Regions from separate parts of the [Bacillus] caldolyticus genome, predicted to be linked through region 3. Evidence: riboswitches for the same ligand, from Rfam matches in the RefSeq annotation. Region 3 holds a riboswitch; each other region holds the start of a gene.

Region 1 (2,182 bases), 1.4 Mb from region 3:
GAAGCAAGCCAAGAACGATTCCGAGGACGAAAGTGGCCGCCACCGCCACTCCCGTCATATACAGCGTCTCGACCGTCGCCGCCCACATCGTCTCCCATTGCACGTTCGGCAGGAGGTTAGCGAGCATCGTGAATCACCTCCACCGCCACCTGCTGGCGTTGAATATAGTCAAGCGCCCGGTCGATTTCATCCCTCGCCCCGTCGAGGTGCACGAACAGCACCCCATAGGCGCCTTGATGGGTTTGCGAAATTTTCCCTTGCAAAATGTTGACATCGACGGCAAACTGACGCACCACTTCGGTGATGAGCGGCTTTCCGGCTGCCGCGCCGACGAACGTCAGCTGCGCGATCAGCCCGCTCGGGTATTGGCCAAACAAATGAGAAATCGCCTCTTCCGTCTCCTCGGGCTCGATCAGCTGCTTGACGAACCGTTTCGTAATCGGTTGCTGCGGGTTGCGGAACACATGCAGCACTTCGCCTTGCTCGACGATTCGGCCGCTTTCCATCACCGCAACGCGGTCGCAAATTTTGCGGATGACGTGCATTTCATGGGTGATCAGCACAATCGTCAGCCCGAGACGCTTGTTGATGTCAACGAGCAAGTCCAAAATCGCATCGGTCGTCTGGGGGTCCAACGCCGATGTCGCCTCGTCGCACAGCAAGACTTTCGGGTTGTTGGCGAGCGCCCGGGCGATGCCGACCCGCTGCTTTTGCCCGCCGCTCAGCTGCGACGGGTAGGCATCCTCGCGCCCGGAAAGGCCGACAAGCTCGATCAATTCATCCACCCGCTTGTTCCGCTCCTCTTTCGGGACGCCGGCAATTTCAAGCGGAAAGGCAATGTTTTCCCTGACTGTGCGAGACCAAAGCAAGTTGAAATGCTGGAAAATCATCCCGATTTCTTGGCGCGCCTTGCGCAGCTCCCGCCCTTTCACGCGCGTCATATCGCGCCCGGCGACGACCACCCGGCCGCTCGTCGGCTTCTCGAGCCCATTGAGCAAGCGGATGAGCGTGCTTTTCCCCGCGCCGCTGTAGCCGATAATGCCGAAAATTTCCCCTTCGCGAATCTCAAGCGACACATTGTCGACAGCCGTGACCGAGCCGTTGGCCGCTTGATAGATTTTCGTCACTTGTTCGAGTGTAATCATCGTTTCACCTTCCTCCCCAAGCGGCAGAGCGCAAAAAGAAAACCTTTCTGCCCGCAGAGAACAGAAAGGTATTGTGCACCATTCCGTCTCTTATCTCTCAAAGCAGGCCGCTTTGTGTGAATTGGCACCATTTCAGCACATGCGCTGACGGTTGCCGGGCTTCATTGGGCACATCCCTCCACCTCTCTTGATAAGAGCGCAACAATCGCCTATTCAATTGACTACGAATGTGATTGTATCATTGTCTGTCGAAGCGTGTCAACATCTTTTTTATCCGACGTCCCGATAAGGCTTGGCCAAATGGAGGAGCGATTCAAGAAGCAAAAGCTGGCGGAAGCTTCCTGACACGTGCACTTCACGCAACCGGACGAGCTGCTGCAGCTTCAGTTCGCCGTTCAGCAGGGACGCGAGCGCCTCTTTGGAACCGCGCACCGTCAATGTTTTCCGTTCATCGTTTTCCATCCCTCTAGCGGCTGATTCCTTGCCGATCAACAGCAAGGCGGTTTCGTCATCGCTTTCAAACCGAACATACAGCTGCTCATCCGGCAAAATCGGCACCAAATGGCGCAACACTTGCATCCGTTCCACGAACTGCCCAACTAATTCACGCATTTCCATGGATATCCCCTCCCCCATTTTTATTTTTTTCACTTCCACCTGAAGAGGAGAAATCCTTTACAAAAATCTCGACAACCCGTTGACGAACGAGCGCCGTTTTTGTCATTTCCCAAGAAATGTGTCAAACAGCGTCAAAAAAAGGCGAATCATCGGGACGGCAAGCAGGCTTGAATCACTTCGTACAAATACGGAACGGAATGAAAGGCATACCACTTGCCTGCGACCGTTCCGTCCCTAAAAAGAAGCAGGCAAGGAACGCTTTCAATTTTCCACGCAACGGCCTGCTCAGGGATATAGTTGATGTCCGTTTCGTAAAACGGCAGCGCCGGAAACAACTGCTCCACCACCGTGAGCATCCGCCGCGCCAGCTGGCACGTGCCGCACAGCGGGGTATACAAGTAAAGGGCCAGAAGCGGCTC
Region 2 (2,182 bases), 480 kb from region 3:
GCGGCGTATACACCGTCACCGTTTTGTCGCCCCGCCACCCGGTGCGGAAATGGTGGCCTTGTTCATTCAGACGCCCGCAGCCGTAGCACCAGGCGAATTCATCAGGGTAGTCGTCTTGAATCGCGTGCACGATCATTTCTTCCACGTCATCCTCCCCCTCTCTTTTTCTAGTATACCATTGAATCGAGAAGACGACGACTCCTACATGGACGGTTGTTGTCTAGCGGCAGGCAAGGCCATACGAAGAAAAATGGAACGAAGCGCCAATCGCCAGACGGCAAATTCATAGGCGGCCCAAACAGCTGGCCGCCTAGCGTGACGCCATTTATCGAGCAGGCTCGTAAAACTCGATCCATTCGCCGTCGGGCCCGAGGAAGAACAAATATTTTGCTCCGTTCGGAAGTGTCGTTATTTCTTCCCACACAAGCGGCACACCGAGCGACTGAAGCCGTTCTTTCTCCTGCTCAATGCCTTCCACCGTAAACGCCACATGGTGCACTTTTCCTTCCGTCGGCAAATCCGGATTGTATCCTTCGATCAGCTCGACAATGATCGAGCCGCCAATCCCTAAAAACGCCAATTTCATCGTGCCGTTCGTATGAATCATTTCGTCGAGCAGCTCCAAGCCGACAACATTTTGATAAAACTCTTTCGATGCTTCGATGTCTTTCACTTGAATGCCGACATGTTCAAATTTTTTGACTGCCATTCGTCCCTCTTCCTTTCTATGACTCAGTTAACCATACTGCTTGTAAATACGGCGTCATCTGCATCGGGAAAATCCCTTTTTTCCCAAGCTCTGTCCATATGTAGCGGTCAAGGGCGTACGGTCCGTCCGCCTTCCATTCGTCCGCCTCACTGTTGGTCAACAACAACGAAAAGGCTGTTCCTTGCGCTTCCCCATACAAATGAACGTATCCGTCCCCACGGTCGACATGCACCGCCGCCTTAGGGTCAAACCGGATGAGCTCCGCCTGCACACAGCGCATGACACAAACGGCGAACGCTGCGGCAGGGAGATGAGCGGCCATGCAAGCGCGGAGCGAAACCGCCTCCTCCACTGTTTCTCCTTCACCTCCCATCGACAAAAACCCCCTTCGCCTCGGAATGATGCGAAAGGGGCCATGAGCCGTTCTTATCATCCAAAGCGAAACCGCTTTGCGGGTGTTAGCACCTTGCCTGCGGCAGGTTGCTGTGGGGTCATCAAGCCCGTTCTCTCGCCCACTCTTGATAAGACGTATGCAATTTGTCTTCTATCTTATCATACATCATCAAAGGCAACAATCGTCATTGTTCGACTTCCGGTTGCTCGGACGTGACGCCGACATCTTTCCACGTCAGTTTCGAGCCCGGATCGACCGTGAAGTTGGCGACGCGGTTGTTGACGGCATAAATGGCCGAACGATACAACGTCGGGATGACCGGCACTTCTTCGTTCATCAGCTTTTGCCATTCACTGTAAATTTTCCGACGATATTCTTTGTCAAACGCCTGTTCGGAATGGCCTTTTTCCAACAGTTCATCGTTTTTCTCATTCACCCAGCGCGAGTAGTTGAACATGACGTTGCGGCCGTACAATCCGTACGGGTCGACGTCCGTTCCAGTTCCCCAAGCGGCGGCGTAGACATCCACTTTCGGATCGTCTTTTTCGACCATATCGTAGAAGGAGTTGAACTCCGCCAAGCGTCCGTCTACAAGCTGAACATCGAGGCCCACATCTTTCCAGCATTGCATATAAAATTTGGCCAGCGGTTCAGCGATGTCCCCACCGCTCATCGCCAAGAAGTTGATCTTGAATTTTTTGCCGTTTGGATCTTCGCGGAGGCCATCGCCATCCACATCTTTATATCCCGCTTCATCCAGCAATTGTTTCGCTTTTTCCGGATTGTACGTATATCCTTTGATGGAGCTGTCATGATAGCCCGGGAACGACGGCGGAATGAGCGTGTTCGCCGGGAAGCGCAAGCCATGATACAGGCGGTCAGCCACCTCTTGGTTGTTGATGGCATACGCCATCGCTTGGCGCAGTTTTTTGTTTTGGAATTTCGGATTGTCCATTACGTTTTCCTGCTTTTTCGCATCCCAATGGCCGAGTTTAAAGCCGATATAGTTGTACGCCAAATCCACTCTACCGATAAACTGAATGTTTTTCGTCCCTTTCGCGTTCAAATATTGGTCAGTC
Region 3 (2,182 bases):
ATGACAGCATCCCTCCTCGCCCTGGGTACAGGACGTCAGTCACATCTTCATGTTCGCGCAAAAAGGCGCTGATGCGCTTGGCGTTTTCTTCATGTTGACGCATCCGGAGAGCCAACGTTTTCATCCCGCGAATGAGCAGCCATGAATCAAACGGCGACAACACCGCGCCGATGGCGTTCTGGTACTCGGCCAAGCGTTGACAGAGATCCTCGCCCTTGGCGACGACAAGGCCAGCCAGCACATCGTTATGGCCGCCTAAATATTTCGTGGCGCTGTGGATGACAATATCGGCGCCTTGTTCGATCGGGCGTTGAAGCACCGGTGTATAAAACGTGTTGTCAACGATCAACAAAAGCCCATGCCGTTTGGCAAGCGCGGAGACAGCGGCAATATCCGTCTCCTGCATCAATGGGTTCGTCGGCGTTTCCAAGAAAATGGCTTTCGTTTTTTCCGTTATCGTTTCTTCCACTGCATCGAGGTCAGCAAAGTCAACGTAATGAAACCCAAGACCGTACTTGCGCCAGCCGCGCTCAAACAGGCGGTACGTGCCGCCGTAAAGGTCGGCCGATACGAGAAACTCGTCTCCGCTCTCAAACAAGGCGAGCACCGTCTGAATGGCGGCCATGCCGGAGCTGAACGCATAGCCTTGGTCGCCGCCTTCCAGTCTCGCGATCGCTTCTTCGACGATTTTGCGCGTTGGGTTGCCGGTGCGGATGTAGTCAAACCCGGTCGACTCTCCGATGCCAGCATGGCGGTAGGCGGTCGAGAAATAGACGGGCGGGTTGACCGTCCCCGTCACCGTTTCGCTCCGATTGCCAATTTGCGCTAACAACGTCTCTAGTTTCTCCATCTCATCTCTCTCCTTCTGCTGAAAATTCCATCATGGATCAACGGCCGACCATTTGACGCCCAACGAAGCGCCGCTGTCTGTCGGGCAGCGGCCGAGGGCCTTGATCCTCGACGCCCCTCGGTTGAGGGAGCGGCCGCTTGAGTAAATAAAAAAAGTCTTCTAAGAAGAAGACTTTTCCATACGCACATGGTCATGCTTCTTCTTATCTGCCGAATTGAATGCTCAATTCGCTGGATTTAGCACCTGGCCGCCGGGCGGCTGGTTGCTGAAGCTTCATTGGGCCAGTTCCCTCCGCTTCTCTTGATAAGAATGAGACGCGTATTCAATTTTTCTAATTTTAATAAAAAATGTAGCGCATTCCCCCCGTTTTTGCAAGCCATTTTTTTGTGAATGGCACGATTCGGCAAATTCGCAAAAAATTCGAGCCCTTCGTTAACATCTTTTGGCGCAAATATGTTACAATAACAGATGAACTTACGCTTTCATGGAGGATGGTCATGGCGACAGCAACAGGAACGATGCGCGACTGCAAGTTGTACAGCGGAGAGCTGCAAGAAGAAATCGAACTGCTCGTCTACTTGCCAAGCAATTTTTCGCCGCTTTACAAATATTCTTTATTAATCGCGCAAGATGGCAAAGATTATTTTATGTATGGAAAAATGAAAACCGTCATCGAAACGCTGATGGCAGAAGGAACAATCGACCGGACGATCGTCGTCGGCATCCCGTATCGGAACGTCAACGACCGCTACGAGAAATACCACCCGGAAGGCCGAAAGCACGAAGCATACCTTCGTTTTTTAGCCCATGAACTCGTCCCGTTTTTGGACCGCGAACTGCCGACATACCAAATGGGCAAAGGCCGGGCGCTGATCGGCGATTCGCTCGGCGGAACGGTGTCGCTTCTAGCCGGGTTGTTGTATCCGCATACATTTGGGAAAATCGCCATGCAGTCCCCCTATATCGATGACTCGGTATTGGCGCGCATCCGCTCATTCCGCGATCCATCGCTCCTTTCGCTTTACCATTCTGTTGGCACAGAGGAAACAGCGGTGAAAACGACGGATGGCCATGTGCGCGATTTTATCACCCCGAATCGAATGGCGCGGGACTTGTTTATGGAAAAACGGTTTGCTTATACGTACCATGAGTTCGAAGGCGGTCATGCGTGGACGTATTGGCAGCCGGATGTCCCCCGAGCCGTAGCCGCTGTTTTATCATTATAGGACAAAACGGAGCAACTTCAAAGATGTCGAAGCCGCCGCATCCATTCCGTGCGTTTCCTGTGCATGGAAAAAGAACTGGTTCAAGGAGGGAAAACAAAATGAAGTA
Region 4 (2,182 bases), 390 kb from region 3:
TCGTTAAAAAACCAGTGAGAGGGCTGTAGGCGCCCGTTCCGATCAGCTCCAAGTCGCTCAGTTCGGCTTTGGAGAGCTCGATCGTTTTGGTCGCCTCATCAAGCGGATAGTCCGGATTCCAACGATTGATCAATGTGTCGCCATGCGGGATGCTTACGCTCATGTTCATAACCTCCTAGATTGATAGATGTTGTGAAATGCCGCTGCCATGTTCATGAGGCAAGCGCTCTTTTTTCAGGCTAATGACGCCAAGCAGACGCTCAAGATGGCGATGACCGTATAGACGTCGCTGTCAAACAGCAGCTTGACGATTCGGAATGGCGTCCGATTCGTCAGCGACGCCTATCGAGGCCGCCGCGCCGCTCGCCTCGATGTTCATCGCGAAGAAAAAGGAAGCGATCAAAGCAATGGCAAGGAGCATATCGTTTTTCTCTCCTTCCTTAAGCGAGATGGAGACCGCATTCCGTCTTTCCTTGGCCGGCCCAGCGCCCGGAGCGCAAGTCGTTCGGATCTGTAGCCGGAGCGGTGCACGGGGCGCAACCGATGCTCGGGTAGCCGCGGTCGTGGAGCACATTGTACGGGAGATGGCGTTTGTACACGTAATTCCATACGTCTTTCCACGTCCAGTGAATGAGCGGACAGACTTTAATAGAACGGAACTTGTCGTCTTTGTTAATGTACTCGACATGCCGCCGCGTCGGCGATTGCTCGCGGCGCAAGCCGGAAATCCACGCCGTCACCCCGGTCAGCACCTCGCGCAGCGGAATGACTTTGCGCAGCTCACAGCATTTGTTCGGGTCGCGTTTCCATAACTCGTCGCCAAACTGCGCCTTCTGTTCTTCCAACGTCAAGCGCGGCTGCTTCATCACGATGCGAAGCGACGGATATTTTTCTTTCACTTTCGCGATCGTATCGTACGTCTCTGGAAAATGCAGGCCGGTATCCAAAAAGACGATTTCGGCGTCCGGTTTGATTTGGGAGATGAGATCAATCAGCACAATCCCCTCGATGCCGAAGCTGCACGCGTATACGATCTCATCGCCGTATTCGCGATACGCCCAAGCAAGGACGTCAAGCGCCCCTTTTGTTTCATTATCGGACGGAAAAGACGGTTTTTCCGCCTTTTCCCACTGATCATACGTGAGCATCGGTTTCTCCTCCTCACAAAATCAAAGAAAATCCACGTAATTAGTCGGATATATAGCGGCCAAACGGCAATTCGGCGGCGAAAATCCTTCCTTGCATGAATCAGAAAGAGCGGGAGAAAGGGTGCCCCTTATTTTACTAAAGATCTTCTTTAGCTGGAATTGGCACTTTGCTATAGGCGGCAGGTTGACGGAGTTCATTGAGCCAATTCCTCCCTCACTCCCGAGCAACGTATGCAACGCATGTCATTTAATTGATTAAAATTTTAGCACAATTGACGATAATGTCAATCATAGTTTTTCGATAGGAATTGTTTTTATACGAAACAGCTGCATTGCCTGCCTAGCAGCAGATGGGAGCGTTATTTTTTGCGCAGGCTTCCGAGCTCTTCGACAATCGCCTGCATTTCGCTTGGGCTGAACGTCTCGCGTTTCATCACCATCTCGTAAATGTCTCTCAACTCATCGTACCATTCCTCGGAAAAATGGGACGGCTTGATGGCATCCAAGTTCAGCACTTTCAACTTTTGCTTCAACTGTTCGATCATGTAGGCGACGTTTTCCGCCGACCGTTTTGATAAATCCATTCGTTTACTCCTTTCATGGCAAGTTACTATGTATTGTACCATAGGTGCAGGAAGAATGGGGAGAGATTGCCTGGCTTGCTTTTCTGATGAAAAACGGATGATGTGGTAAAATGTAGGTGCACATGCATAGTGCCAGTCTAAAAGGTTGGTGAAACACCTCGTTTTCTTCAAAATGGTTGTCGTGAACGCGCACAAAAGTTGTTGGCCCATTCGCACACGCTCCCCCGCTGGAGTTGTTTTTTCGTTACATCCCCGTCCTTCTAGGGACAAAAAGGGCTAGATGAAAAGAAATGAAGGAAAACTAACGGTGGAAAGCACCGTGGACATAGAGAGAGGGGTGGCTGTTTGGATGATTAAAGTGCTGTTTGTTTGTCTTGGAAACATTTGTCGCTCGCCGATGGCGGAAGCGGTCTTCCGTCATTTGGTGAAAGAGCGGGGGCTTGACGGTCT

What was found. A riboswitch is a leader RNA that binds a small molecule or an ion and turns the genes downstream of it on or off. The one in region 3 is predicted to bind S-adenosylmethionine.
Region 1: linked by a shared signal. The riboswitch ahead of CWI35_RS13040 (methionine ABC transporter ATP-binding protein) and the one ahead of CWI35_RS05875 (methionine biosynthesis PLP-dependent protein) in region 3 are both predicted to bind S-adenosylmethionine.
Region 2: linked by a shared signal. The riboswitch ahead of CWI35_RS03395 (hypothetical protein) and the one ahead of CWI35_RS05875 (methionine biosynthesis PLP-dependent protein) in region 3 are both predicted to bind S-adenosylmethionine.
Region 4: linked by a shared signal. The riboswitch ahead of CWI35_RS08005 (phosphoadenylyl-sulfate reductase) and the one ahead of CWI35_RS05875 (methionine biosynthesis PLP-dependent protein) in region 3 are both predicted to bind S-adenosylmethionine.

The regions. Positions count from the first base shown of each region.
Region 1 is NZ_CP025074.1:2,524,433-2,526,614, reverse strand. It holds gene CWI35_RS13045 (methionine ABC transporter permease) at 1-127, opposite strand, end outside; gene CWI35_RS13040 (methionine ABC transporter ATP-binding protein) at 117-1,145, opposite strand; SAM riboswitch class I at 1,233-1,342, opposite strand; gene CWI35_RS13035 (hypothetical protein) at 1,416-1,763, opposite strand; gene CWI35_RS13030 (thioredoxin family protein) at 1,910-2,182, opposite strand, start outside.
Region 2 is NZ_CP025074.1:647,854-650,035, forward strand. It holds gene CWI35_RS03385 (PaaI family thioesterase) at 1-145, opposite strand, end outside; gene CWI35_RS03390 (VOC family protein) at 326-709, opposite strand; gene CWI35_RS03395 (hypothetical protein) at 726-1,082, opposite strand; SAM riboswitch class I at 1,133-1,237, opposite strand; gene opp4A (oligopeptide ABC transporter substrate-binding protein) at 1,288-2,182, opposite strand, start outside.
Region 3 is NZ_CP025074.1:1,126,910-1,129,091, forward strand. It holds gene CWI35_RS05875 (methionine biosynthesis PLP-dependent protein) at 1-850, opposite strand, end outside; SAM riboswitch class I at 1,050-1,160, opposite strand; gene CWI35_RS05880 (alpha/beta hydrolase) at 1,348-2,076, shown strand; gene CWI35_RS05885 (YjcG family protein) at 2,175-2,182, shown strand, end outside.
Region 4 is NZ_CP025074.1:1,517,576-1,519,757, reverse strand. It holds gene sat (sulfate adenylyltransferase) at 1-163, opposite strand, end outside; gene CWI35_RS08010 (phosphate transporter) at 293-421, opposite strand; gene CWI35_RS08005 (phosphoadenylyl-sulfate reductase) at 441-1,148, opposite strand; SAM riboswitch class I at 1,274-1,378, opposite strand; gene CWI35_RS08000 (DUF1128 domain-containing protein) at 1,508-1,732, opposite strand; gene CWI35_RS07995 (low molecular weight protein-tyrosine-phosphatase) at 2,082-2,182, shown strand, end outside.